DNA from 4 places in the Paenibacillus sp. FSL R5-0923 genome. Region 4 is predicted to be linked to each of the others. Evidence: riboswitches for the same ligand, from Rfam matches in the RefSeq annotation. Region 4 holds a riboswitch; each other region holds the start of a gene.
What was found. A riboswitch is a leader RNA that binds a small molecule or an ion and turns the genes downstream of it on or off. The one in region 4 is predicted to bind cyclic di-GMP.
Positions count from the first base shown of each region.

Region 1 (7,564 bases), on a different contig from region 4:
GGATGCTGCAACAAAGCGTGGTATTGTTGTAATCAATGCTCCTGATGGAAATACAATTACGACTTGTGAGCATGCTTTCGCAATGATGATGGCTCTGGCCCGTCATATTCCACAAGCTTATGCAAAAACAATCGGTGGAACCTGGGATAGAAAAACATTCGTAGGTGTAGAGCTTCGTGGCAAAACTTTAGGTGTACTCGGAATGGGCAGAATCGGTAGCGAAGTGGCTAAACGTGCTAAAGCTTTCGGTATGGAAATTCTTGCTTTTGATCCTTTCCTAACAGCTGAACGTGCTGAAAAGATGGAAGTTAAATTGGCTTCCGTAGACGATGTTGTTCGCGGAGCAGACTTCATTACTGTGCACACTCCACTTACTCCGGAAACACGCCATATGATTTCTCGCCCACAATTCGAAGTGATGAAAAAGGGAATGCGCATCATCAACTGTGCACGTGGTGGTGTAATTGATGAAATGGCATTAGTAGAAGCTATAGATAGCGGTATTGTTGCTGGCGCTGCGTTCGACGTATTCGAGAAAGAGCCGCCGCAAGCAGATCATCCTTTCCTGTCTCATCCAAAAATCATCGTGACTCCTCACCTTGGCGCTTCTACGATTGAAGCTCAAGAAAATGTGGCGATCGATGTTTCGGAGCAAGTGTTGCATATTCTGCGTAATGAACCGTTCATTAACGCGGTCAACATTCCTCCAGTGGCTCCAAGTGTAATGAATAAGCTTCAACCTTACTTCACGCTTGGGGAAAAACTGGGCAGCTTTGTTACCCAAATTGCAGCTGCTGCTATCCGTGAGATCCATGTTGAATACGCTGGTGATCTTTCGGATGTAGATACCCAACCACTAACCCGCTACATTGTAAAAGGTGTGCTCTCCCGCCACTTTGCAGAGGACGTTAATATCGTAAACTCCATGCATTTAGCGAAAACACGCGACGTGAACGTAGTAATAACTAAAGCTTCTAAAACTAAAGGCTTTACCAACCTGATTACTGTTACTCTAAAAGCTGATCGTGACCAAGAGTATCTTGTTGCCGGCACCCTGCTGCAAGGTTACGGAGAACGGATTGTTCAAGTGAATAAGTTCCCAGTTGATATTGCTCCTGAAGGTCATCAAATCTTTGTATCCCATAACGACAAAGTAGGGATTATCGGACTCGTGGGTACATTGCTTGGTGAGAACGATGTAAACATCGCTTCCATGCAAGTGGGACGTAAAATTGTTGGGGGCGCTGCAATCATGCTGCTGACCGTTGACAAAGCCGTTCCTAAGCAAGTCCTTGTGAAACTCGCTGGTTTACCAGAAATTAACACTGCTGAAGAAATCATCCTTCTTTAATCTATAATATAGAAAGGCCATTCCAGAATGTATTGGAGTGGCCTTTCTTATATTTTACGAATCTTTTTCTTCCTATATTATGAACGAAGGGATTATCCTTCCATCAATATCTGTAAAACCATATTTTTCAGCAAGCTTTCCAACCTGCTGTGGCTCACCGGACATAGACATAACCTCTAGATCAGCGGCTAGTGCAGTCACTGCTCGACCAATATATGTCGTCGATTCACTCATTTTCAGTTCCTCAACTTCTTGCCAATGTTCCTCATCTGTATTCATGGCTTCTAGAACCGCTTCTGTTCTCATCCATCCAGGTGAAAGTGGCATAACCGCAATGCCGTCATCCTTTAACTCCTTCGACAATCCGAAAGCCATACGTAAAAGTGCATTTTTAGAAAGATCATAATAAAAGTTGCCTAAATATTTATAATGATCCCAGAAGGTTGTATGGATAATTAGACCACCAGTTTTTGCCTTGCGCATCAAGGGAATTGCGTAATAATTTGTGATCATCTGTGCTCTCACACCGGCATTAAACATATTGTCCCAATGAGCTGTAGGCAGCTCCCAAAAAGGCTTCTGCTCGATAGCTAAATCATTGCCTCCCCATACGTTGTTAACTAAGATATCGAGCCGACCTTGCTCTTCAGCGATCTGGCGGATCACTGCTTCTGTTTCTTGATCCTTCGTATGGTCACATCGTATTACCGCACCAGAACCTCCACTCTCTTTTATTTCTCTAAGTACGCTATCTATGCTCCCCTTAATATGCTCTGTGACGGATACATCTGTGGTCCTCCCTGTAATATAGACAAAAGCACCTCTTCTTGCTAGTTCTAGAGCGATCCCTCTCCCAGCACCTCTGCTGCTCCCGGTAACCAATGCGACTTTCCCTTTCAATGTCATAGCCCTCAACCCTTTCCACCTGAATTCGGATTTCAATATTCTGTGAACATTCCTTACGTTTTATAAGTATAGCCCGTATATATGACATCAACTGACATATATAATATAATCATGATTTAGAAATGATTAATGGTGATCGTCTAATCAATAATTCGAGGAGGTACAATAGCCTAATGAGAGCCGACCGTTTGTTATCAATATTACTTCTGTTGCAAAATCGTGGAAAAATGACTTCTAGAGAATTGGCCCAAACACTCGAGGTATCAGAACGAACTGTGTTTCGTGATATGGAAGCATTAAGTGCTTCAGGAATACCCATTTTAGCTGAACGTGGTCGTGAAGGAGGTTGGATGCTTACTGAAGGGTACCGAACCTCCCTAACGGGAATGAAGCCACAAGAGATTGGTTCACTGCTTCTGTCCGCTGACGCATCTATAATGAAGGATCTGGGGATACAAGACGACTACTCTTCCGCTCTTCTCAAACTAGAGGCTGCATCCTCACATCGACTTAGTAACCCAGCAAATTACCTAAGCGAGCGTATTCATATTGATGGCGCCAGTTGGCATCCTTCGGATGAGACTTATCCGTTCCTTTCTGTAATGCAGAGAGCACTTTGGGAGGACCGCAAAGTAAAAATCACTTATCTCCGGAGCAACGAGACAACGGTCCGTTTCATTGAACCTCTTGGGTTAGTTGCAAAACGCGGAGTATGGTATGTCGTAGCCAAAAGCAAAGATGAACTACGGACCTTTCGTGTGTCCAGATTAGTTAACGTTGAGGAGACTCATGAGTGGTTTAAAAGACCTGATGACTTTGATTTAAAACAGTACTGGGAAGAGTCCACCACTGCCTTTAAAGCAGCACTGCCAAAGTATCAAGTAAAGCTAAGGGTTAGAACCTCTATCTTAAAAGAATTACAGCGAGAAAGATTCGTCTCTGTCCAATTGATAGAGCCAACTAGCAAAGCAGAGTGGGTAAACGTAGATGCCGAATTTAATACGATCGAGTCGGCCTGCCGGATAATCCTTTCTTTTAGTCCCTCGGTTATTGTACTTTCACCGCAAGAACTTTTAGAGATGGTAAAGTCTGCTATCGCAAAAATTTCCGCTATTTATGAGGATTTTTGACACGAAATCTAAAGAACTACTCCGAAAAGAAGATTTATGTCAGTTCTTACTATAGACCAATCACCTTTAAATCCCATATAATAACACCAATACATAATATTAATAAGGAGGACATTATACCAATGAACTGGATGCATAAACTTCCGTTAAAACAAAGAATTGTTGCCGGATGTTACCTCGTTGCCGCACTATTTGCTATTCCTGTTTTAGTTACTTTTATGATCTTAGGCAACATTATTTTGGGTATTGTTCTAATCGTAGTTCTTGCTGCTCTAACTTTCCCCGTGGCCCGCTTTATCGAGAGAACGCTTACATCTTCTTTTGATGACATCGCGAATGTATCTCATAGTATTTCAAAAGGGGATTTTACTAGTAGAGCCGATGAGAACGGGTCTATGGGGGACGTAAGTCGTTCCTTTAATACTATGATTGACAAGCTCAAGAAGATTTTGACAGAAGCATCACAAATCACTCGTCAAGTTATGGATGCAAGCCGTGGAATCGAAGATAAGAATCAGAATTTGAAAATTGTCATGGCACAGGTAGCCTCTTCGTCTAACGAGCTAGCTCTTGGTGCAAATGAAATATCTACGGATATCGCTGAAATGACAGAATCCATTAAAGATATTGAGAATAAAGTATCCAATTATACGAACTCAACGAAAGAAATGAACAGACGTTCAATACATACATTAGAACTAGTTGAACAAGGACGGCAGTCCGTTGATACTCAAGCTGAAGGCATGCGCAAAAACATCCAGGCTACTCAAAAAGTAGCTGATACTATCGAAGCCCTGTCTCATAATGCTCGCGGAATTACGATGATTACAAAAACCATCACAGAGATCGCTGAGCAGACCAACCTCTTATCGCTGAATGCCTCCATCGAAGCAGCACGCGCCGGAGAGCATGGTCGAGGATTTGCTGTAGTCGCACAGGAGGTTCGTAAACTTGCCGAAGAATCAACGGCTTCAACGAAGGAAGTCTTTGGCTTAGTTCGGAGCATCGAAACTGATATCAAACAAGCGATTGACAATATCGCTATCAACGAAGAAGTCGTACAGGTACAGAATGAGATGATCACTCAATCTGCTCATATCTTTGCTCAAATTGTGCAAAGTGTGCAGTATATTACCGAGCAAATCTCTTCCTTCTCTGCTGAAAGTGATCTGATGTTGGAAAGTGCCTTGAAAATCTCAAGTGCAATAGAGAATATCTCTGCAATCACACAGCAAACCGCTGCCGGCACCGAGGAAGTATCCGCCGCTATGAATGAACAAATTAATGCCCTGCAGTCCGTCGCTGAAGAAACTGAGAAAATGACACAGGCTGTGTTTAATCTACAGAAGACTATCCATATTTTCAAGTTTTAAGTCACTTGCAAATCATATAAACAAGTCCAAAAACTCCTCCTAAGTTTTGACTTAGGGGGAGTTTTTTTATATCTATTATTTCATAGGTTGGACAAGACTTTCGTCAAAATTCGAGTTAATTTGCGAAAATATATTGACAAAGGTACTCTAGGAATATATTGTAAAGGAAAATTCTTCTTATAAATTTTAAAATTAATATTGGCAAAATCTTCGAAAGAGGATGACGCAAAACCATGGATCTACAGCCTCATTTTTAATCAGAGGCCATGACTGCCAGGTTGCAGAAAACCAAGACGACTGAACAATTGTTCAGTCTCTATGGCGATTTATGCCACCAACCTGTGCCCTAATTCAGAGCACAGGTTTTCTAATGTTTGATTTTAAAATAACAATCAACTTGTGAGGTGTATTTTTTGAAGACAGTCGCAGATTACATGTCGGAAGCACTACGGAACCTAGGTGTTACCCATTCCTTTGGTATTATTGGGAAATCCATTTGTCCTATTGTTCTTAAAATGGTAGATTACGGTATTGAATTTATTCCTGGGAGACATGAGTCCAGTTCCGGCTTCGAAGCAGCCGGGTATGCGCTTAAAACTGGAAAACTAGGTGTAGCTTTTGGTACTTCAGGTCCTGGTGGAACAAACCTATTAACTGCAGCAGCACATGCTAAGGCTAACAACCTACCTGTCCTATTTATTACTGGCCATCAATCTATTAAAGAGCTTGGAATTCCCCAATGTCAGGACTCTACTTCTTTTCTAGCTGATTTAGCTGATATGTTTAGACCTGCCACCTTATATAGCAAGCTTATTGAACGTGGAGATCACTTTAACACAATCTTTAATCATGCCATATCCATTGCTTTGAGCGGTAATCGTGGTCCAGTTCACCTTTGTATTCCCTTTGATGTACAAACGGAATTGCTAGAGGAATGTAATATTGTAATCCCTGAACGCGAATCACTGGTTAGCCATGCTAATATCGACCGTGTACTTGATGCTATAAATAACTCTAAGAATCCAATAATTATCGCGGGTAAAGGCGTTAACCGCTCAGGAGCACATAGTGAGCTAATTCAATTAGCGGAAACATTTAATATTCCTGTAGTTACATCTCCAGGTGGTAAAGGGGCTATAGCTTGGGATCATCCACTCTATCACGGTCCAATTGGAGTAGGCGGTTGTACCCATGGGGATGACTTGCTGAATCAAAGTGATCTATTTATCGTTCTCGGGTCACGTTTAAGTGATATGACTATTTGTAATCTTAAAAGGGAAAATCATCCTGCAACATTAATTCAGTTTGATAGCGATCCGACTTTTGTCGGAAAAATATTGTTCTCTAATACGATTCCAGTGACTGGAGATCTACGGGACAATCTAGTTTACTATCTCAATAATATTGACACGAACAACATCACAAAACGCGAAGCACCGACAAATTCCGATTATACCGAAGAGCCTCCGATTTTACCAAACCTTTCACTTGCATCGGTCTTGAGTACGATGAGTGATTTGATTCCTTATAACAGCACAGTCTTTGTTGATGATGGAAGTCACGGTTTCCATGCTGCGAAATGGTACAAGGTTAAGAAACCGGGCAGTTTTGTTTTCGATGCTTACTTTGCTTGTATGGGTAATTCCATCGGAATGGCGATTGGTGCAAAGGTTGCTGCTCCAGAAGAAACGATCTTCTGCATTACAGGAGATGGCTGCTTTATGATGCTAGGCGCAGAGATTAACGCTGCTGTCTGCAAGGATATTCCTGTCATATTCATTGTTGTGAATAATAAACAGCTAGATATGGCTCTAAAAGGTATGGAAAAAACTACAGGACGTATTGACGGAACTATCTACGAAGTCCCTATGGATGCTGTGAAATTCGCAGAATCACTAGGCGCTACGGGTTACAAATGTGAGACAGCGGAGGAGTTCAAAACAGCCATCAAGGACGCTGTTGCCATCAACCGTGTTGCCGTCATTGAACTGTTAACAGACCGTGATGAGGTCCCTCCGACTGCTCACCGTACTTTGAACCTAAATTAGGAGGTCACTTATGAAAGACAATGTAAACAGTGGTCTGAACCACTTCACGAATCTCTCTGGAGACTACGGAGCTAAAGCACTGGCTCCGATTAAAGAACATTTCCCCGATTTGGCTGAATTTATTATGGGGAATGCCTACGGCGATATTTTTCAACGCAACACAATCGAAGCTGACTGGAAGGAAATCGCAGTTATCTCTGCCCTGATTTCGATGGGTCAGTTTGATCAATTGGGTGTTCATTATGTCATGGCTCTTCGTGTGGGAGTTACTGTAGAACAACTCAAAGGTATTCTATTACACTTAGTACCCGCTATAGGGGCACCTAGAATCATCACCGCTTTTAATATTCTTCTCGAAACGATTGAAGAAATAAAGTAACTATTTTCAGTAAAATTAAAATATCGGGAGATGTTAACGTGGGACAGTTTATTTTAAAGACAGACACTACTAAAAAAGTGATCAATATTGAGCTGGAAGGAACATTTTCTGAAGAAGATGGTCTGAAATCTATCCAAGCTTATCAACAAACTATTAATCCTATCACTCCAGCTGACTATGAATTACAAATCGACTGCAGAAAGCTAAACGTAACTGCTCCTGATGTTGTGCCTCTTTTGGAAGGTTGCTTCGTAATGTTTAAGAATGATGGATTTGTAAAAGTAAATCTAACCCTTGAGAATAACCCAATTCTTAAAATGCAGCTTGCTCGTCTGGGTCGTAAAGCAGGACTAGAAAACATCGAGATCATTTCCACC
Region 1 covers NZ_JBBPAT010000001.1:2,829,660-2,837,223, reverse strand. Annotated here, with positions in the region: gene serA (phosphoglycerate dehydrogenase) at 1-1,351, shown strand, start outside; gene MKX35_RS12545 (SDR family NAD(P)-dependent oxidoreductase) at 1,424-2,257, opposite strand; gene MKX35_RS12540 (helix-turn-helix transcriptional regulator) at 2,431-3,387, shown strand; gene MKX35_RS12535 (methyl-accepting chemotaxis protein) at 3,510-4,760, shown strand; cyclic di-GMP riboswitch class I at 4,951-5,046, shown strand; gene MKX35_RS12530 (thiamine pyrophosphate-binding protein) at 5,165-6,808, shown strand; gene MKX35_RS12525 (carboxymuconolactone decarboxylase family protein) at 6,819-7,187, shown strand; gene MKX35_RS12520 (hypothetical protein) at 7,226-7,564, shown strand, end outside.
Region 1: linked by a shared signal. The riboswitch ahead of MKX35_RS12530 (thiamine pyrophosphate-binding protein) and the one ahead of MKX35_RS26485 (glycosyl hydrolase) in region 4 are both predicted to bind cyclic di-GMP.

Region 2 (7,564 bases), 110 kb from region 4:
AAATCCAGCAGCGCTTGTGATTGAAAGGACACATTCTCAAAAGCATCTTCCACTAGCAGTGTCATTTTCTGAATCTTCCCCACCGACTCCTCCGACTGTAGAGCAAGTTTGCGTACTTCATTAGCAACTACAGCGAATCCTCTTCCCTCATCCCCAGCTCTTGCTGCTTCAATGGAAGCATTCAAGGACAATAGATTCGTTTGGGCTGCAATCTCTGAAATGTACCCAGCTATCTCTCTTACTTCATTAACAACTTTCCCTGCCTCGATCGCGTGCATAATGGAATTCTGTTTCTCAGCATACAAACTTGTCGCATATTGAATCGATGCTACAGCCTTTTCCTTCGCGGAAGCTGCCTGTACCAGAATTTCTTCGGAGGTATTTAGTGCGACTCCCGCCTTATCACTTAGCAGATCTGCATTGGAGATAATCTCTTGTACTGTTGCATTTACTTCTTCTGTTGTAGCACTTAAAGATTCACTTCCAGAAGCAACCTCTTGCGAGGAATTATAAATTTGATCCATTGTAGCATTTACTTCCTCAACTGTTGCAGATAATTCTTCGCTAAGTGCACCTAACTCTTGTGCTGAGGAAGAAGCACTAGTTACGATGGTTTGTACTTGCTCTGCCGAATGATTAAGAGACTTCACGATTCGACCAAATTCATCTTCAGCATCAAACTTAGCTCTTTGAGTCAGATCTCCTCGACCAAACGCCTCTGAAAAGTTCAGGATAATGGTTACTGCTCGTGAGAAATATCTTCTCAAGGACAAATATGAACCGATTGAAATCAGGATAACGAGAAAAGCAACAATGATATTGACCGTAAGTCCTTTTTGAAATAGCTTCTTATTCTGAACATCTGCATATTGGGCACTTCCTAAGTTCATTTCAACTAATTTTCCAAGGTCTTCATTTCGTTTCATATTTAACGCTTCAAGATCAGAGATGATATCTTCAGCAGGATCATATGTAGGGGTATTTAGCATCTGTTCAAGCATTGGAAGCTGAATTTGCCTATACTGTTTCGTTAATGATAAAACTTCAGCATAAATCTCCTTTTCGTTTGGGAGGGAACGTGTTTCTTCATACTTATTCAAGATTTCATTGTTTTCAGCTTGAAGCTCAACAACTTTCTGATAACTCTCTTGAAGTTCGCTTGGATCATGACTAACGATCATCTTATTCGTTAAGGTTACTATTTCATGATTATTAGATTCGAATTTCCCAAGTGCATAAACTGACGTAAGATCGTTCTTATACATACTTCTAGAGTTCGCATACATATTGCTGAAATACACACTACCAACGATCGCAATGATCAGAGCACCCAACAATAATATTGTATTTGTAACAGTAATTTTGCCTACGATAGTCCAATTTCTCATTTTCCTCATGCTTTGCACTCCCTATGTACTTTTAATTAAGCTTTCATATTCTGCTACTGGCATTGGTTTCGCGAAATAATAACCTTGAGCGATTTCACAATCTATTTGTTTCAAAAAATCAATTTGCGCCTCTGTCTCAACTCCCTCTGCCACAACTTTCATATTTAAATCCCTAGCTAGCTTGACCATACTGGCAATTACTATCTTCCCTGTCTCATCATTTGACTTACTCATCAGAAAAGCCCTGTCTAACTTAATGACATCAGCAGGGAAATATTGCAATACATTTAAGGAACTATAACCTGTCCCAAAATCATCGATAGCTATGGAAAATCCTTTACGTTTCAACTCCAACAAAATATCTCTAACAAACTCTAAATTTTGGAATACAATAGACTCGGTCAGCTCTAACTCTATCAATCTAGCAGGTACCTGGTACCTGTTAATAATATTCGTCAAATGGAGCAGGAAATCATTATGATATAGGGTTATAAGCGATATATTCACTGAAATCGGAAGTGGCTGGATTCCTTCCTGGATCCATTTACTCAACATGATACATACTGATTTAAACACCATTAAATCTAATTTCACGATAAAGCGATTCCTCTCAAATATGGGGATAAATACTGCAGGAGATATAAGTCCCTTCTGAGGATCATTCCATCGAACCAATGCCTCAGCGCCATGAAAACTGTTCACTCGCAGATCCATTTTCGGTTGTAAATATACTATAAATTCACCATTTGTCATGGCAGCATCCATCTTTCTTACGATGTCTTGCTCTTCGTGTATCTGCAATAGCAATTGTTCGTCAAAGAAAGTGCATGAGCTCTTGTATCCACCTTTAATGGACTTACAAGCGATTCCTGCTCGGTCAATACATGTGAGGATATCGCTCTGACGATCATCTATACAGTAAATTCCACAATTAATCACTAGCCTAAAACCTTCTTCATTTCCAAACGTATAGTCGCTCATTTGTTCAGTAAGTACTTGTATACGGATGAATAATTCCGCCTTATTGTCATACGAAGTGAAAAGAATAAAACGATCACCCCCTAAGCGTCCAATGACATCCTCGTCTAATGTGTTTGCTGTTAAGCTATTAGCCACTTGAATCAAAATGCTATTTCCTTCATGAAAACCGACAATTTCATTTATGTATTTAAATTGTTCAATATCAAATTGCAACACAGCAAACTTTGTATTCGGTTTCTCTTTAAGTAAATACTGAGCATCTATAACAAATTTATTCGTTCTAGGAAGATGTGTTAACTCATCCTCAAAGGCAATCCTCTCCATCTGTTTCCTAATTTTGCTCTTATTTAATAGAATGTTAACAAATATGATCAATAATAAGACAAACATGATTACACATAATAAAAAAGTCGCCTGACTCATTTGAGACGCTTTGGCCATGATCACATCTTTCGGTATCACGGAGAGAATATACCAGTCCTCAACCCCCTGGATGCCAGAATAGCCAACCATTTTGCTATCTCCGTTAATCCAAAATATTCCTACTCCAGATTTTTTTGCGGTTATGTTCTCTTTAAAGATTTGCAGTTGTTTCTTATTTCTAGAATCAATACTTATACTTTCGAATATGTTATCAATTGACTTATCCTCTTCGAGATTCTTCGATTTGATAATGACTTGTCCCTTTTGATCAATGATTTGAGAATAACCATGACCTTTAAAGAAGGAAACTGCAAGAGCATCATAAAGATCCTGTGTATATTTGCTGGCAGATAAAGCACCCTTCACTTCACCTTTAAACTTAAGTGGACTATTGATCGTGATAATTTCTTTATTGGAGATCTTATCTAAGAATGGATCAGAAATACTGCTAATACCCTGCAGAGCTTTTTGGAATCCTACTTCATCTGATACATCAAACATCGTCCCATCTGATGCATAAGCTTTACCATCTGGGCTGTTGATGCTAATTCGAATAAAATTATATTTTTTATCAAAGTGATGCAGATATTTTTTGGTCTTATCCCAATCCATATAATTGATTTCCGAAATAGAATCAGCAATTCCATCTAATGAATCTAATCCACCCTGTATCATATTTCCAATCGATCTACTCGCATGTATCGTAGCTTCTGATGTAGCAGCAACCGCTTCTTGCTCATAAGAGTTAGCAGTACATTTTATGAAATAGTAAGAGCACCCCCAAAATATCAACGTTGCCATTATGACGAGGCCTATCATTCTCCATACTCTCAGTGGTTGTGTTTGATCCATGTACTATCATCCTTTTTCCGATTTATTACGTTTTTATTAGAAAACGAATTAAAAAAAGCCGCTATCAGAATGATAACGGCTGCATATGCATCAAAAAATAAGATCAAGAAACTCCAACTGCATGCAACCGGCTGTCATATCTATATGTAGATTTAGACCCTATGGCTTTGTGTCCCTACTTTTCAATAGGTTTACCAATATTCTGTTTTAACTATTATTAGTCATAAATACTCTATTAATAATAGGTTGCCTCCAAAAGACCTATTTCCGTAGTAAATTTCAATTTTCCCATGGGAAAATTTTCACAAATATCAATGTTAACTTTAATATAATATTTATTAATGTAAAGCAACAATTCTGCGAACAATTATAAAATTAGATACTAAAGCCCAATGCAACATTTAAATATGTCACATTGGGACTTACTTCTCAACACGAATTATGTTTATCTTACAAACGCATAACGAAGAACAGCTTCTTCTAAAATATCAATCCCCATAATGATATCATCCAAGTCTGTATATTCATTAGGATGATGACTAAGTCCATCTATAGAAGGAACAAAGATAAGCCCTACTGGGCAAAGTTTGTTCATGTTCATGGCATCATGCCCTGCCCCACTAATCATCCGTTGACTCGATATCCCTTTCTCTTCACAAATGGATTCTAGAACCTGACTGATCTCATCAGATAATAGGACGGGTTCCTCCGAAATAATTTCCGTACTCTCAATTACAAGTTGTCTATTTTCTTGTACTAAGGATATTGTTTGATACAAATGGTCTAACACACGTTGCCTGGATGCCACTGAAGTAGATCTGATATCAATTTTAATTTCTACCTCTCCCGGAACCACGTTCATAGCGCCATTCAAGATATCTATCACCCCTAGCGTCGCAACCGTTCCAAATTCTTGTTCGAGTTTGGCTGCTTTCTCAAGCTCAAGTGCTATTTCTGAGGCACCCAGAAAAGCATCTTTTCTCATATTCATAGGTGTCGTTCCTGAGTGGGATGCCTTCCCTGATATTTGAATATGAAGCCTCACGGGTGCAGCAATTCCAGTCACAATTCCAATTCTTTTATTATTGTTTATTAAGACAGGACCTTGCTCAATATGTAATTCAAAAAACGCTTTTAATTCTTCATTCTCTCTACTCGCCTGATCAATACTGTTATAATCCAGTGCACATAGCGAAAATGCCTTTTCCATGGTAATACCGTCTTTGTCCTTCAAAGATCTATATTTCTCCTTCTGAAATAACCCTGACATTATTTTGCTGCCTACTGTTGAAATACCAAAACGCGAGGATTCTTCACAGGCAAATGAGATAATTTCGATCGGATGATCCGTTTCAATCCCTTTTTCGTTTAGACGTTTGATCACTTCCAAAGCAGCCGTTACACCTACTACCCCATCGTACTTCCCACCTTGATATACCGTATCCAAGTGAGAGCCCATTACAACGGGTGGGAGCCCTTCTATCTTCCCATTCCTTCTAGCAATCACATTCCCGCAATGATCCATCCGGATATCTAAATTTTCAGCCTTACACATCCGCATAAAAGCACTCGTACATGTCTGCTCTTCATTTGTATAGGCAATTCTAGTGATGCCCTTCTCACCCGAGTTATATTGATTAATATTATCAAATAAAGCCTGATATCTTCTCTTTCTATCCATGACAGTATCTCCAATCCTGGGTATTCATGATTATGGTTTCATCAAAATTCGTGAATGATATACAATAGAGGTATTGCTAGTCTTTAAAAATTACTTACTTGATGAGGTGTAATGGATAGCTATGAAGAAGACCATTATTTTTAAAGAAAATGACTCATTTACAATTAAAGCTGATTTTTATGAAACAAAACGTCCCCAAGCCCCTGCTATTGTTTACATTCACGGAGGCGGCCTACTTTGGGGTGATCGAGAAGATCTATCCGAGGAAATGATACAACTTTACACTAATAATGGCTTTGCGCTATTTTCAATTGATTATAGATTAGCTCCTAGATCAACACTTTCTGACATCCTTGAAGATGTCCAAGATGGCCTTCTATGGTTAGTGAATGAAGGACCAAAACAATTCTCCATTGACCCCTCGAGGATCGCTGTAGTGGGAAGCTCAGCAGGTGGTTTCCTTGCACTAAGCACAGGAATGTTTACCCATAAGCCACGTGCGATTGTCTCCTTCTATGGATATGGCGATATTAGCGCTCCATGGGCACTCGAACCAAGTAAATTCTATTGTGAAAAGGATATCGTCTCCATGGAGATTGCAAAAGGTTCAGTGTCCGATCAAATCATTACGAGCGCAAGCGTAGACGAGCGTTTTCTTCTCTATTTATATGCAAGACAATCCGGTCGTTGGATTGAAGAAGTTACGGGCTTGAATCCTTCTCTACATAAGGAAGAACTTCTCAAATTCTGTCCTATTCATCATGTAACTAAGGAATTTCCTCCTACATTGTTACTGCACGGAACGAACGATGTAGATGTGCCGTATGAACAATCGGTATTCATGAGAGCTGCGCTAGTGAAAAAAGGAGTACCGGCAAAGCTTATTACTATTCCAAACGGAGAGCATGTATTTGAAAAAGATTTCGATAACCCTGTTGTGCAAAAAGCTCTTCATCAGGTGATTGATTTCCTTCAGCTTCATCTTGCTGAGTAGGTCTGTAGAAGAACAGGAAAATCCGGCACTAAAATAGTGCCGGAAAATATAGGAGACCGCATGAATTATTTCTTGTTTAATTCGTGGAAATGCGTCCATAAATGATCGCAATCTTCTCTAGCTTCCACTTTAATCATATTAACAACACTCTCATCATGACCCACAAAATATTCGCGAAGGTGAATGTCAGAGAAGCCATGCTCTTTCGCATCATCTCTTGTGCTGCAATAATGAACTTCCTTAACACCTGACCAAATAATAGCGCCCATACACATCGGACACGGTTCACATGTGGCATAAATTACACAATCCGATAAGTCCATCGTGTCTAGCTTTTTGCAAGCTTCTCGGATAGCTACCATTTCCGCATGTGCGGAAGGATCCGTGTCTCTCATCATTGTATTGCTAACCGCTGCAATCACCTCATCGCCTCGGACAATCGTTGCACCAAACGGGCCTCCAAATTTCTTGTTCATACCCTCGATCGTTGCATCTACGGCCAATTTCATGTAATCCATTTCAAAATTCCTCCTCTAGTTTAATTGGGATGATTTTAGTGTTTTGCTAAAGATGGTGTATAGAACAAAAGAAACAATTAAGCCACTAAAGAAAGCAAAATCATTCATCCTAACTAGGAAGGGGATACCCTTAAGAAATGCACCTGACATAGGAAGGATGAAGCTGACTGCTAGAACAGCCATCGCAACAGGATTGTAACCATTCTTATATTCACCATTGCTGCCTGCTGGGACATAGATATTATCAAGATTTAATACTCTTTTCCGATGAATAAAGAAGCTTGAAAGCATAATGCCCGCAATTGGACCAAAGATGGACCCAATAAAGCTATAGAAGTAGAATAAGGTCGTTGTACTTTCTACAAGCTTCCATGGCAAAATCAAAGTTCCAACAACGGCTGTTAAGACACCTGCAGTCTTTACAGTGAATTTTTTCGGGAAAAGAGATGACATTTGCAAGCCAGCTGGCAATAGGTTTGCAAACACTACGAAGGCGATTGCTCCTACGTTTAGCGCTAGAATCAATACAACAACAGCGAAAGTGTTTTCAATTTTATCAATGGCATGAACGATATTGAAAATCGGTTCACCAAACGCAATTTCTGTACCCGCGATTAAGGCCACACAAGTGATAGCAAAAAGAATATAAGACAAGATAAACCCTACTGGCAATCCAATCATAGCCGCTTTTGGTGATTTCGCACGATGTGTGAAGTCCGACATATTC
Region 2 covers NZ_JBBPAT010000002.1:437,307-444,870, reverse strand. Annotated here, with positions in the region: gene MKX35_RS26950 (methyl-accepting chemotaxis protein) at 1-1,397, opposite strand, end outside; gene MKX35_RS26945 (bifunctional diguanylate cyclase/phosphodiesterase) at 1,410-3,644, opposite strand; cyclic di-GMP riboswitch class I at 3,764-3,850, opposite strand; gene MKX35_RS26940 (M20 family metallo-hydrolase) at 4,090-5,325, opposite strand; gene MKX35_RS26935 (alpha/beta hydrolase) at 5,447-6,319, shown strand; gene MKX35_RS26930 (nucleoside deaminase) at 6,385-6,837, opposite strand; gene MKX35_RS26925 (cytosine permease) at 6,853-7,564, opposite strand, start outside.
Region 2: linked by a shared signal. The riboswitch ahead of MKX35_RS26945 (bifunctional diguanylate cyclase/phosphodiesterase) and the one ahead of MKX35_RS26485 (glycosyl hydrolase) in region 4 are both predicted to bind cyclic di-GMP.

Region 3 (7,564 bases), on a different contig from region 4:
AGTAGTCCGCTGGATGTAAGCGAGGATGTTGGGAATGTCTTCATCTGGAAAAGCCAACCTCTGAACGTTGCAGCAAGATACGTGAAGTTTACAGTCACCTCTCCAGGGTTCACTTTAAATGAAATGGCCTTCTATGAGCAGGGAGGCGAAAGAGTACCTCTTCCTATAGCCGGTGTTACACCGGATGCTAGTGCAGTCGCTAAAAGAGGAGAACCTGCCAATCTTTTTGACGAGCAGTCGCTCATCCCTGAATATTCTAACTTTATGAATAGCACTTATTTTGACGAGATCTACCATGCACGGACAGCTTATGAATATACACACGGGATTGTGCCTTATGAGAACACGCATCCACCACTAGGCAAGCTATTGATCGCAGTAGGGATGGAACTGTTTGGAGTCAATCCTTTCGGCTGGCGTATTATCGGAACATTGTTCGGGATTGCCATGCTGCCTCTCATTTATGTAATGGCACTACGTCTCTTTAAAAAGAGTAAATACGCAGCACTTGCAGCTGGATTGTTCGCACTGGATTTCATGCATTTCACACAAACAAGAATCTCTACGATCGATGTATACGGAGTATTCTTCATCATGTTAATGTTTTATTTCATGCAGCGATATTACACTATGAATTTCTTCAGTCAGCCCTTAAGAAAAACGCTAATTCCGTTATTCTGGTCCGGTTTATTCTTCGGAATTGGTGTCGCCTCCAAGTGGATTGTACTGTACGGAGGAGCTGGGCTGGCCATTATGCTAGCTATCTCGCTCTTCGAGCGCTACAGAGAATACCAAGCATCGGGACGTTTGCTCGCGGAAGGCAAGATCAAAGACAAGCAACTGCTAGGTACCTGTGGCGAAGCTGTAAATTCGTTCTGGAAAAATACCATTATTACGCTAGCTAGTTGTGTTGCATTCTTCGTAATCATACCGGTCATTATTTATAGTTTATCTTTTGTTCCGGGTTTATCTGCATCCGCAGAGGGCTTTACTATAAAAGGCTTGATTGATTCCCAAAAGAACATGTACAACTATCACAGTCAGCTTGTAGCTACACATCCTTTTGCTTCCTCCTGGTGGCAATGGCCGTTTATGAAGAGACCTGTCTGGTTCTTCAGTGGCAGTGAGGGATTGCCGCAAGGTCAGGTCAGCAGTATAGTGACTATGGGGAATCCGCTTATCTGGTGGACGGGGATTTTCGCAATGCTGGCAACACTGTGGATTACACTGAAACGCAAAGATAAGACCCTTTATATGATATGGATCGCCTTTTTCTCACAATATGTTCCGTGGATGCTTGTCCCAAGGGAAACCTTTATCTACCATTATTTTGCTATGGTGCCTTTTATGATTCTTGGTATTGTATATATAATGAAGTTGCTAGATAGCAAATATCCTGAGGCTCGTTATGTTAGTTATGTCTATGTGGCTGTTGCTTTACTGCTCTTTGTCGCGTTCTACCCTGTCCTGTCAGGGATGCAGGTAAGCGGAGATTATGTGAAGAATATGCTGCGTTGGTTCCCATCTTGGGTTTTCTAAGATTTTTTTAAAATATCTATAACAATAAGTTTATGCTTACAGCGTTATTATGAAGTACAGAAAGATGTAACGCTCCATAAAGCTTTTAGGAGGAATAAAGGTGAAAGCCAGATATAGTGTAATTGTACCCATGTTCAATGAGGAGCAAGTAATTAGCGTTACTTACGAACGTTTGAAAAAAGTAATGGACGAATGCGGCGATACTTATGAGCTAGTCTTCGTTAATGACGGAAGTCGTGATCGTTCGGCCCAGATGATTCGGGAGATCAGTGATCGGGATGAATGCGTCAAGCTAATTGATTTCTCGCGTAATTTCGGACATCAGGTAGCGATTACAGCTGGCATGGACTATGCCGAAGGTCAAGCGGTTGTTGTTATTGACGCTGACCTTCAAGATCCACCGGAGGTCATTTTGCAAATGATCGAGAAGTGGAAAGAGGGCTATGACGTTGTGTATGCGAAGCGGCTGAAGCGCCGTGGAGAAACGATGTTCAAAAAGGTAACGGCCAAGATCTTTTATCGATTGCTCAGCAGCATGACAAGTGTAGACATTCCCACGGACACAGGTGATTTTCGTCTTATTGATCGTAAGGTATGTGATGTCTTGCGAGGTCTCAAGGAAAAAAATCGGTATGTCAGAGGTTTAGTGAGCTGGGTCGGCTTCAAGCAGACGATGGTGGAATATGAGCGGGAAGAACGATTTGCAGGAGAAACTAAGTATCCTCTTAAGAAAATGATTCGTTTTGCGCTGGATGGGATCACTTCCTTTTCGCATAAACCACTTAAGATTGCTACGTATGTCGGATTCTTTCTTTCCTTCTCCAGTTTTCTCTATTTATTCTTCGTATTGTTTCAAAGAATCTTTTTCACCTCATGGACGGTTCCAGGTTGGGCTTCCATTGTAGGGGTCAATTTGCTCTTTAACGGTATCGTTCTGATGCTGCTAGGTGTAATCGGTGAGTATATTGGACGGATTTATGACGAGTCTAAGGATAGACCGTTGTATATTGTCAGTGAGACTATAGGATATCGTAACGAAGAAGAAGTGGATCGCCGGAAGGATTACAAAGATGTCAGATAAGAACTTTCGGACTGCTTTCATACAGTTTCTCAAATTTAATGCTGTAGGTTTGGTAAATACCCTCATTGATTTCGTAATCTTCACATTACTGAACTCATTTGGGATGGTATATGCGTTGGCACAGGTGATTTCTTATAGTGCAGGGACAGCGAACAGCTTTATTTTGAATAAAAAAGTAACCTTCAAGGATCGTGATCGTGGCAATAAAGAGGGTTTTGATAAGACGCAGTTGCTGAAGTTTATCGTACTGAATCTGGTAGTACTCGGAATATCGCTGTTGCTAATGCATCTGTTGACTGACAAACTAGGCATTCAAGTGTTGATCTCTAAGGTATTAGTAACGTTTGTGACGGTGATCATTAACTTCTTCGGAAGTCGTAAATGGGTATTCTAAAGTTCAGTAGAACAATCTACGGAGGTGAAAATCATGCGTAAATTCTCGTATGTGCTCATACTGGCGGGGATCCTTATCATGCTCTATCCAAAAGCTAACGAATGGTATAACGACTGGCAGCAGGATAAGCTATTAGAATCGGCTGAACTGAGCACCAGTGAAAGTACTCCACCACCTGATCTGAAGAGCAGATATGCCGAGGTCACTCAGCTACTAGCGGAGGAATCAGCTCTAGATGCACAAGCACAGCCGCAAGAAACAGAAAAGCCGGAACCGGAAATTGAAGTGGGTGGCAAAGTTATCGCATTAATTGAGATCGATAAGATCGATCTGAAGCTGCCTGTATTAGAAGGGGCTACTAAAGCGAATATGAAGCATGCCGCGGCCCATATGAAAGAAACAACTCCAATAGGAGAAATAGGGAACGCCGCAATAGCTGCACATAGAGCTAGAACTACGGGCAGATTGTTTAACAGGCTGAATGAGGTTGTGATTGGGGATACGATTACGGTAAAGACTAGCGATCAGACTTATAATTACGAGGTTTATGATATTTCTGTTGTACTTCCTAGTGATGTGTCTGTTCTAGACGGGAATAACAAAGATAAAATTCTTACTCTAATTACGTGTGACCCACTAGTAGATCCTACACATCGTTTGATTGTTCATGCCAAGCTTTCCTAATCGTTGACGAGAAATAACAAGAGAATTCAAATACAGAGAAATAACTATAAAATAATAGTAAATCTAGCAATTTTGTTCTTGTTTACGAGGATAAATATGGTAGTATAAGACTATAAAAGCTAAACACGATAAACGGCAAACCTATCGAAAGGTAGGGACGCAAAGCTAAAGGGCCTTCCCGTAAGGATGGCAGCCAGTTACCGAATGAAGAGGCTTTTTTTGTTTTTATAAAATATATAAGAATCTTAGATTCATATTTCTACTTGGACTGATTCTGTTAATTTGTCTAGTGAAATTAGAACAGATAGAGCTTATACGATAACGGCAAACCTATCGAAAGGTAGGGACGCAAAGCTAAAGGGCCTTCCCGAAAGGATGGCAGCCAGCTACCGAAAGGGGTTTTATCCGTGAAAAAGGTTTATTTTATGATGGTGGCGCTGTTCGTACTGATTACTGCGGTTCCGGTAAGCACAGCTCAAGCCGCAAGTGTAGATGCAAGCTGGTTGATTACATCGAAAGTGGCTCAAGGTGTTATTGGAATTAACTATGATATTCCGAAAGATAAAAGAATCAAACTCATGATCACTAAAGACAACAGCAGCTATACATATAACTTATATGCTTCTGGACAAGCTGAGGACTTCCCTTTACAACAAGGTAATGGTACTTATAAGGTTTCTGTTCTTGAGAACACAACCGGCAATAAATACAAAGCGTTATATTCCGAAGTAGTAGACGTAACCATGAGTGACTCGAATTCCGTATATTTGGGCTCCGTACAGAATGTGAAATGGAGTTCTTCTGATAAAGCGATCCTTAAGGCCAAAGAGCTTACAAAAGGCAAAACAACAGATGAAGAGAAAGTTAAGGCAATCTATAACTATGTAGTTGCTAATGTACAATACGATTATTCTCTTGCTAATAACGTAACAACAGATTACATTCCGAACATTAACAACACTTTGAATACTAAAAAAGGAATCTGCTATGACTATGCTTCTCTTTTTGCCGCAATGCTGCGTAGTGTAGATGTGCCTGCTAAATTGGTGATGGGGAATACTAGCTACGTTACGCAATACCATGCATGGAATGAAGTGTTGATGGATGGGAAATGGGTTACTATTGATACAACGGTAGATGCATCGTCAGCGAAGAGTAAGAAGAATACGGATTTTATTAAGGCTTCAAGTAAGTATACTGCAGCAAAATACTATTAATTTGCATCGCTAGATTCATAACTCTATTAAATAAACAACCAGCTTAATTATTAAGCTAGTTGTTTATTTTTCTATTAGGGGTTGCTTTTCTATGAATAGATAGGTTATTATAGTTAAGCGTTGTTAGACAGCGTACAGGCAATGTTTGAGAGAGTTATATAAACGGCTTTCGAAAAATAAAGCTTGCATTACTGAGAACAACATGATATATTATAAGAGTTGCTGCTGAGACATTAAACGGCGCCAACGAGAACTTGATCTTTGAAAACTGAACAACGAGTGAGTAGGAAATCACGAAAGTGAAATCCAAAATTAGAGAATTAATTTTCTCGTCAGATGTTTCAAAATGAGCATATCGCTCTTTTCAATACTAATTGGAGAGTTTGATCCTGGCTCAGGACGAACGCTGGCGGCGTGCCTAATACATGCAAGTCGAGCGGAGTTATTTTGAAAGCTTGCTTTCAAAATGACTTAGCGGCGGACGGGTGAGTAACACGTAGGCAACCTGCCCCTTAGACTGGGATAACTACCGGAAACGGTAGCTAATACCGGATAATTTCTTTTTTCTCCTGAAGAAAGAATGAAAGACGGAGCAATCTGTCACTGAGGGATGGGCCTGCGGCGCATTAGCTAGTTGGTGGGGTAACGGCCCACCAAGGCGACGATGCGTAGCCGACCTGAGAGGGTGAACGGCCACACTGGGACTGAGACACGGCCCAGACTCCTACGGGAGGCAGCAGTAGGGAATCTTCCGCAATGGACGAAAGTCTGACGGAGCAACGCCGCGTGAGTGATGAAGGTTTTCGGATCGTAAAGCTCTGTTGCCAGGGAAGAACGTCCGGTAGAGTAACTGCTATCGGAGTGACGGTACCTGAGAAGAAAGCCCCGGCTAACTACGTGCCAGCAGCCGCGGTAATACGTAGGGGGCAAGCGTTGTCCGGAATTATTGGGCGTAAAGCGCGCGCAGGCGGTCATTTAAGTCTGGTGTTTAAACCTTGGGCTCAACCTGAGGTCGCACTGGAAACTGGGTGACTTGAGTACAGAAGAGGAAAGTGGAATTCCACGTGTAGCGGTGAAATGCGTAGATATGTGGAGGAACACCAGTGGCGAAGGCGACTTTCTGGGCTGTAACTGACGCTGAGGCGCGAAAGCGTGGGGAGCAAACAGGATTAGATACCCTGGTAGTCCACGCCGTAAACGATGAGTGCTAGGTGTTAGGGGTTTCGATACCCTTGGTGCCGAAGTTAACACAGTAAGCACTCCGCCTGGGGAGTACGGTCGCAAGACTGAAACTCAAAGGAATTGACGGGGACCCGCACAAGCAGTGGAGTATGTGGTTTAATTCGAAGCAACGCGAAGAACCTTACCAGGTCTTGACATCCCTCTGAATCCACTAGAGATAGTGGCGGCCTTCGGGACAGAGGAGACAGGTGGTGCATGGTTGTCGTCAGCTCGTGTCGTGAGATGTTGGGTTAAGTCCCGCAACGAGCGCAACCCTTAACTTTAGTTGCCAGCAGGTAAGGCTGGGCACTCTAGAGTGACTGCCGGTGACAAACCGGAGGAAGGTGGGGATGACGTCAAATCATCATGCCCCTTATGACCTGGGCTACACACGTACTACAATGGCCGGTACAACGGGAAGCGAAGCCGCGAGGTGAAGCCAATCCCATCAAAGCCGGTCTCAGTTCGGATTGCAGGCTGCAACTCGCCTGCATGAAGTCGGAATTGCTAGTAATCGCGGATCAGCATGCCGCGGTGAATACGTTCCCGGGTCTTGTACACACCGCCCGTCACACCACGAGAGTTTACAACACCCGAAGTCGGTGGGGTAACCCGCAAGGGAGCCAGCCGCCGAAGGTGGGGTAGATGATTGGGGTGAAGTCGTAACAAGGTAGCCGTATCGGAAGGTGCGGCTGGATCACCTCCTTTCTATGGAGAATCGTCTTCTGCAATGAAGACATTCAAATCGGAAGCTAAGCTTCCACAACTCACTCGTTGCTCAGTTTTGAGAGTTTAAGCTCTCAGTAAGACTTGATCCTTGAAAACTGGATACCGAAACGAATTTGCGTTTTAGAACATCTTTTAGCAACTTGTGCAAACAAGTAAATGTTATTAGTGAGATTTTTTTTAGGAAAAATCAAGGTTAAGCTAATAAGAGCACACGGAGGATGCCTAGGCGCCAGGAGCCGACGAAGGACGTGGCGAACAACGAAACTGCCTCGGGGAGCTGTAAGCAAGCTTTGATCCGGGGGTGTCCGAATGGGGAAACCCAGCTGTGGTAATTCGCAGTTACTCATCTCTGAACACATAGGAGATGTAGAGGCAGACCAGGGGAACTGAAACATCTAAGTACCCTGAGGAAGAGAAAACAATAGTGATTCCGTCAGTAGCGGCGAGCGAACGCGGAACAGCCTAAACCTAAGAGCTTGCTCTTAGGGGTTGTGGGACGTCTCACATGGAGTTACAAAGGAATATGGTAGGTGAAGAGGTCTGGAAAGGCCCGCGATAGAGGTAAAAGCCCTGTAGCCTAAACTGTGTTCTCTCCGAGACGGATCCCGAGTAGTGCGGGGCACGTGAAACCCCGTATGAATCCAGCAGGACCATCTGCTAAGGCTAAATACTACCTGGCGACCGATAGTGAAACAGTAC
Region 3 covers NZ_JBBPAT010000001.1:43,716-51,279, reverse strand. Annotated here, with positions in the region: gene MKX35_RS00235 (phospholipid carrier-dependent glycosyltransferase) at 1-1,539, shown strand, start outside; gene MKX35_RS00230 (glycosyltransferase family 2 protein) at 1,640-2,620, shown strand; gene MKX35_RS00225 (GtrA family protein) at 2,610-3,014, shown strand; gene MKX35_RS00220 (class D sortase) at 3,048-3,698, shown strand; cyclic di-GMP riboswitch class I at 3,823-3,903, shown strand; cyclic di-GMP riboswitch class I at 4,012-4,092, shown strand; gene MKX35_RS00215 (transglutaminase-like domain-containing protein) at 4,106-4,915, shown strand; rRNA gene MKX35_RS00210 (16S ribosomal RNA) at 5,287-6,844, shown strand; rRNA gene MKX35_RS00205 (23S ribosomal RNA) at 7,057-7,564, shown strand, end outside.
Region 3: linked by a shared signal. The riboswitch ahead of MKX35_RS00215 (transglutaminase-like domain-containing protein) and the one ahead of MKX35_RS26485 (glycosyl hydrolase) in region 4 are both predicted to bind cyclic di-GMP.

Region 4 (7,564 bases):
TCCCTTGAAGTGGTTCATACCTAACAAAGTTTGTAAGTGCATCCATTCCAACGACCACCAAACGGAAGACATAGGTTTTGATATCAATTCAAGGAGGGTTCATTCTATGAAAATGGTACTTCTATCAGGCGGTTCAGGTAAACGGTTATGGCCGTTGTCCAACGACTCACGTTCAAAGCAATTTCTAAAGGTACTTGAAAGCCCTCAAGGTGAACCAGAATCCATGGTACAACGTGTCTGGAGACAGCTGGAGGAAGCAGGGATGGCAGAATCATCTTATCTGGCCACCGGCCGCGGCCAAGTAGAAATGATACAAAGCCAACTGGGAAGTCATGTGCCGATTATCGTTGAACCGGAGCGTCGGGATACTTTTCCGGCTATCGCCTTAACAGCTACCTATCTTTATTCAGTGGCAGGTGTTTCTCCAGCAGAGACGGTAGCAATATTGCCTGTTGACCCTTATGTAGAAGCATCCTTTTTCGATACCATAGCTATGCTTGAGGGGACCATGCTGGAAAGTGGAGCAAATTTGGCACTAATGGGTGTTGTTCCTGAACATGCCTCAGAGAAATACGGATATATTATTCCTACCACCGAAGAGGCGGGGGGAAATGGTTTTATGAAGGTGAGTCACTTTCAAGAGAAACCAGACCGTATACAAGCAGAACAGCTCATCGAGCAAAATGCCTTGTGGAATTGTGGAGTGTTTGCCTTCCGCTTAGGGTACTTGTTAGATATTTTGCAGCGTAAAGGGTTGCCTTTAGGATATGAAGAATTGCAGAAGCAGTATAAGCTATTGTCTTCCATCAGCTTTGATTATGAAGTGGTGGAGAAAGAAGAACATATTGTGGTGCAGCCGTATGATGGATTCTGGAAGGATCTTGGAACGTGGAATACGCTGACAGAGGAAATGAGCAGCAAGCATGTAGGAAAAGGTTTTGTAACGGCGGATTCTGAGGGGACTTGCTTGATTAATGAGCTGGATATTCCGATTACGGTAATTGGTGCGAAGGATCTGATCATTGCGGCTAGCCCGGATGGGATTCTAGTTACCCATAAAGCTGAGAGCCCACGGATTAAAGAAGTGCTGAAGACCTTTGAACAAAGACCGATGTACGAGGAACGCCGCTGGGGCCATTACAAAGTTATTGATTATGTGAAATATGATGAAGGCAATGAAGTGCTGACCAAACGGATTTTTATATCCGAGGGGAATAATATCAGCTATCAATTACATCGCAAGCGTAGTGAAATTTGGACAATCGTCAGCGGCGAAGCAAGTATTGTGCTGAATGAGAAAAAACATAATGTGAAGGCTGGGGACGTGGTACGTATACCGGAAGGAACGAAGCACGCGATCCTTGCTTTGACGGATGTCGAGTTTATAGAGGTACAGACGGGTTCTGAATTAGTAGAAGAAGATAACATTCGTATTACTTTAGACTGGAATGATATAGAACTACAACAATTCATTTCATAGGTCTAACCTATCTATTTAACCAATCCAAAATTTCTTGAAACAGGTAAATTGACTCAATTATCAAAAAAAGTCATAAAAACACTAAATATATCATTAATTGTCGTCGATACTTACGGTAAGAGAGATTATTTCTCTTAAATTGAAAAGGCAAACCTATCGAAAGGTAGGGACGCAAAGCTATAGGGCCTTCGAAAGAGTGGCAGCCTGGCTACCGAAAGGGAGATTATTTTGAAAGCTTACCGTACGTATCGATTATTTGGCGCATTTCTGTCACTCGTCTTGTTTCTGACTGCACTTCCGCTTACTGTTGGAATTTCGCCGTCTGTTGTCATAGCTGCTTCAAATTCTGGAACGCCAGTTACCCCAGGAGCCTCACCTGAAGCCGTAAAGCTGCTTAACTATTTTTACTCGATCTCAGGAAAAGGTATTATTGCTGGTCAACATGACTATTTAGAAAGTCCAGATGAAATTAACAATATGCTGAAGGGAACCAGCGGACAATATGCCGCTCTTCACGGTTATGAACTGGGCGCGATCAGCGGTCAGTCAGAAGGAACGATGGCCTGGCAGCGTCAAAATGTGGTGAACAGCGCGATCAACTGGAATAAAGCGGGCGGGATCGTAGCTATGACTTTTCATGCTAACCTGCCGGGCACCTCTTATGACTGGGATAATGTGAAAAAAACACTTAGTCAGAATGAGTTCGATAGTTACGTTACACCGGGTACCAAGCAATATAACAATCTGATCGCTGAGCTTGATAAGGTGGCAGTCTCCCTAAAAAGCTTGCGCGATGCCAATGTTCCGGTGCTTTGGAGACCCTATCATGAAATGAACGGGAACTGGTTCTGGTGGGGGAAGAAAAATAACTTTTCTAAACTTTGGAATATTATGTATGACCGTTTTGTTAACGTTCATAAATTAAATAATTTGTTATGGGTATGGAGTCCGAATGCTCCCAATGTTTGGTCAGATCCTTATGCGCTAACTTATCCAGGTGCTGATAAAGTAGATATTCTGGCAGCAGATATATACGAAAATGATTACCAGCAAAAATACTATGACAGCTTGTTGAGTCTAGCCGCAGGCAAACCGATTGCGATCGGGGAGAATGGTGAAATGCCTAATCTGGAGAAGCTTCAGCAATCACAAAGTAAATGGACGTATATGATGAGCTGGGGAAAAATGCTTTACGAGAATAACAGTGCAGATACAATTAGAACATTTATGAATAGCAACTATACCCTAACTAGAGATAAATTAAATACTAGTCTGGTACCGACACCTAGCGCTGCACCAGCGCCGGCACCTCCCGAAGAAGAGGGTGAGGCAGCCATTCCTCTTGTGAAGGGGCTTGCAGGAGAATATTACAACAACATACAGCTATCGGGAACAGCAGCTCTTACTAGAACTGATGCAATTATCGATTTCAATTGGCGGCAAGGATCGCCGGATGCCGCCCTCGGGATTGATCGTTTCTCCATACGTTGGAGCGGTAAAATTAAGCCATTATATGATGAGCAATATACATTTTACACTACCTCAGATGATGGCATCCGTGTGTGGGTGAATGGGCAATCCGTGATTGATAGTTGGACTAAGCAAAGTGGTACTGAGCGTAAGGGTAATATAACGCTGAAGGCTGGCCAGCTATATGATATCAAGGTGGAGTATTACGAAAATGAAGGCGATGCGAGAGTCCGCTTGATGTGGGAAAGTGCTAGTCAAGCTAAAGAGACAGTTCCAGCAAGTGCACTTTATCTTCCGGATGTCTCCTGATTGATGAAAATTACAGGTCGATCCTTAGTGGCTCTGCGTTATTGCAGAGCTACTAAGCTATAGTCCTCATTAGGTCAGAAGACGATTGTCCGATAACAGGTATGTTTATTTAGCACCTGTGGAGGCAGTACAGCTACCGAAAGGAGGATTTATTTGCGTAAATATTATAAGCAAAACAGATTGTTGTTTACTATATTACCGGTGTTTATTATTTTTTCCTTGCTGCCTTGGGGAGAGGTTAAGAGTCTTCCGAAGGCTATGAGTGTTTCTTCCGCTCTTCCTCCGGCTATACCAAGCAATCCATCAGCTTCTGAAGAAGCCAAGCAACTGCTGAGTAATTTGGTGAATCTACGTGGCAAAGGAATCCTGTCTGGCCAGCATGATTATCTAGAAAGTCCAGATGAACTGGTTCATATGCTGAAGAATACATCGGGACAAAATGCCGTTCTACATGGTTATGAATTGGGGGCAATTAATAATCAACCCGAAGGGACGATCGCAGAACAGCGACAAGCTGTTATAGACAGTGCAATGGAGTGGCATCAAGAGGGTGGTATTGTAGCCATGACATTCCATCAGAGTTTGCCGGGGACTTCTCCGGAATGGTCCAATGTAAACAGAAGTCTCAGTCAAGAGAAGTTTAATGCTTATGTTACGCCTGGGACGGCTCAGTATAAGAGTCTAATCTCTGATCTAGACGAGATCGCTGGCTATTTGGGACAGCTGCGTGATGCCGGAGTTCCAGTTTTATGGCGACCTTACCATGAAATGAACGGCGGTTGGTTTTGGTGGGGGAAAAAGGACAATTTTTCAGCGCTTTGGAATATTGTCTATGATCGTTTTGTAAATACACATCAACTGAATAATCTACTGTGGGTGTGGAATCCGAATGCGCCGAATGAATGGGCAGATCCTTATGCTGCATATTATCCTGGTGCGGATAAACTCGATGTTCTGGCTGTGGATATCTACAATAACGATTATAAGCAGTCCTACTATGAGGATCTGCTCGCACTTGCTGATGGTAAACCTATCGGAATCGGGGAGAGTGGACAGCTGCCGAACCCGGAAGTATTAACCGAGAAACAAAATAAATGGGTCTATATGATGACCTGGGGAAAATTACTGACAGAAAATAATACGCTACAGTCAATTAAAAGCTTTATGAATGACTCGTTTATAGTATCGAGAGAGGATTACGTTCTCACAACAGGAGGCCCTTCGATAGCACCGGTAATATCGGTAACTCCAATGGGTTTGACTGGAGAATACTATAACAATACTGATTTAGAGGGAGAAGCGGTACTTATCCGCGATGATCGTAAGATTGATTTTAATTGGCATGGCGGGTCACCTGCACAGGAGATAGATGAAGATCATTTTTCTGTTCGCTGGAAAGGGAAGCTCAAACCCAAATTCAGTGAAAAATATACGATTTCGGCATCCTCTGATGATGGAGTCCGTGTCTGGATTGACGGAAAGCTGATCATCGATAATTGGAAAAATCAAAGTGCAACCCTTCATAAAGGAAGTATCCCGCTCACAGCCGGAACACTTTATGATATCCAAATTGAATATTATGAGAATGAAGGAGATGCTAATCTTCGCTTGCTGTGGGAGAGTTCCAGCCAGAAGCAGCAGGTGATTCCACAAGGGGCATTGTTCCTTCCTTAATCTAATGAAATGATAGGGTTAGACATTCCGGAAGAAAGAGAGGACCTATGGATGGGAATAACGAGGAGAATATCTAATAGAAAAAATAGGATAACTGCAAACAAACCATTACTGTTATTACTGAAATTCACCGCATTAACCGTCTTGTTTCTGTTGTCTGTCTCTGTTTTCGGAACGAATAAGACGAACGATTATAAGGTAGGTGCCAATATACCAAGATTAGCTACAGGAAGTGATGTTGCAGCAGGAATACCGGATGGTACTGTGATCTGGAATCTGGGACAACATGATGGCTCAGCAGCTGAGTTCGCTGCGAGTGGCACTTCTGGCAGTAAGAAGGTATTTAATGTTCCTTCTTCAGCGCTCAAATCATCGGCTCTTCAGAGCTTGCCTGCAGGCTTGAATGGAAAGACCCAGCCGGAATTAACGATCACCTATCAGCTAAATAAGATCCCGGACAATGGGGTCTTATTTAGCGTAGGAATTCTGGATGCTTATAAATCCGTGCCGCAAATGAGTGTGTTTTCCAATCATCAATTGTCAGGGATCATTCAAATTGCGGGCGTATCGGGCACAGAAAGTGAATATAGCTTTCAAAAATCCTATGAATTATACATTCCCAAGGAGCAATTGAAGCTGGGAACGAACGAATTGAAGCTGCAAACGGTTCGCTGTTTATATTGCAGTGACAAAGAAGACGAATATTCCTGGTGGACTTGGGATAATCTCCGTTTAGAATCTCTTAACGCTCCAATTTCCGAGCCTATTCATGGCAGCTATACACTGACCGGAACAGTAGTGAATAATAAGCAGTTTTACTTTGATGAAGGTGCGGTTACGCACTTGCCTTATGTTATCAAATGGCTAGGGATGGCTTATAGCGGCAATGTGATGCGTACCAGCTGTGCCAGTGATGTCGGGAGATCCTGCTCAGATATGCTGGAATATTACAAGGTATTGCAGGATTACAACATGCAGGCGGTTGCTCTGTATTTGCATACTGGTGATATTAAGCTTAAGGCAGATGGATCGTTGCCTGCTGATGCGGAGAAAAAGCTGACAGATTATTTTGAACAATATAGCCCTTATTTTCAATATTATGAGGTAGATAATGAGCCAGGGTTATTTAATCGTTCTAAGGCAGTGAACCTGGCGATTGCGGACTGGTTGAATAAAAAGGGTAAGCAAATCGCGCCCCATTTACAAACTGTTGCTCCGGGCTGGGCGTATTGGCCGAGCTACAGTGAAGATTCCTGTGGTAATCAGAAGGGAACCGGGAAGGAATGTGGAGATCCGGATGGCTGGGAACGTGATCCAGAGCAACGTATGGAGCTGGAGAAGGTTACGGATTTGACCAATGGACACTCCTACGGTGACTCTTATATTTTTAGTAATGGAGGAAGCTTTACTGAGAATTTGAAGACCTTCACTGGCGCAGACAATGGACTCGGCAAAAAAATGCTGACCACTGAATTTGGTACCTCGGACAGTCATGTGGATGCCTATCAATACGGGGCAACGGAGCGGACAGCGGCTGTATTCGACCGGATCATGCGTGCACATATTGGTTATGCGGATATGTTTGTGCAGCATGCTGCTTTTTTTAAGGATTTCAGTTTATTCAAATACGGATTTAATTTAGAAGAGCATGATCCGGCAACCACAGAGATTTATTATACAAAAGAAAATGAGGATTCACGTGTCAGCATCATGAGAAGGCTCAGTCTTGCCTATGCTACACATGGAGCTCCATTAACTTACCAAGTTGCAAACAAAGATGTGTTAGCCGACAAGCTGGTATATGTTCGGGCCGTGGATACTTCTACATTGAAGCCTCTTGCGGGAAGCGGAGCGACTTCAAATAAGGTACTGGTTAATTTCGTTAACTTTGAGTCTACTCCACAGACCGTGAGTGTAAATGTGACTATGCCGAAAAACGGGGTGTATGAAGGGGAACGTTTTGGAAACGGGGATACGTATGAAAAAGCAAGAAGTTATGTAACAGGCAAAAAGGCTACTCCCACGTTAACCTTTACGGAGACACTTGCTCCAGGAGAGGCTGTGCAGTATATTTTGCAGCCTTCTTCTGAAGTAAAGCCGTCGGCACCTAAAGGATTCAAAGCCGCAGCAACAAAAGGTTTAGCTGTAAAATTAAATTGGTTGGAGGCACCAGGAGCAAGCTATGAGCTGCTTCGCGCTGAAGGTAGCGGCGGGGAAATGAAGGTGGTGGCCACCGATGTGAAGCTTACAGAATATACGGATCATAATTTACGTGAAGGGACGTTATATACCTACGCGGTAAGGGTATCCGGCTCTAATTTACTGTCCGATAAAGTTCAGATTACAGCCACCGGACTGGTTCCTCTAGATCGTACTAAATGGAAGGTATCCTCAAATGTGAATACGGCAGCATCAGCTCCTAGTCTGGCTATCGATGGGGATCGGCGCACGCGCTGGGATACGGGGAAACATCAGGTTTCCGGTGAGTATTTTCAGATTGATCTGGGTGAAGCACATGAAATTGAAAGAATAGATTTGGATAGCACGTTATCACCGTTTGATTACCCAAGAGACTATGTAGTCTATATTTCTGACGATGCTCAAAACTGGAAAAAACTTACGTCTGGTAAA
Region 4 covers NZ_JBBPAT010000002.1:328,606-336,169, forward strand. Annotated here, with positions in the region: gene MKX35_RS26480 (sugar phosphate nucleotidyltransferase) at 107-1,480, shown strand; cyclic di-GMP riboswitch class I at 1,617-1,696, shown strand; gene MKX35_RS26485 (glycosyl hydrolase) at 1,709-3,259, shown strand; gene MKX35_RS26490 (glycosyl hydrolase) at 3,413-4,933, shown strand; gene MKX35_RS26495 (discoidin domain-containing protein) at 4,985-7,564, shown strand, end outside.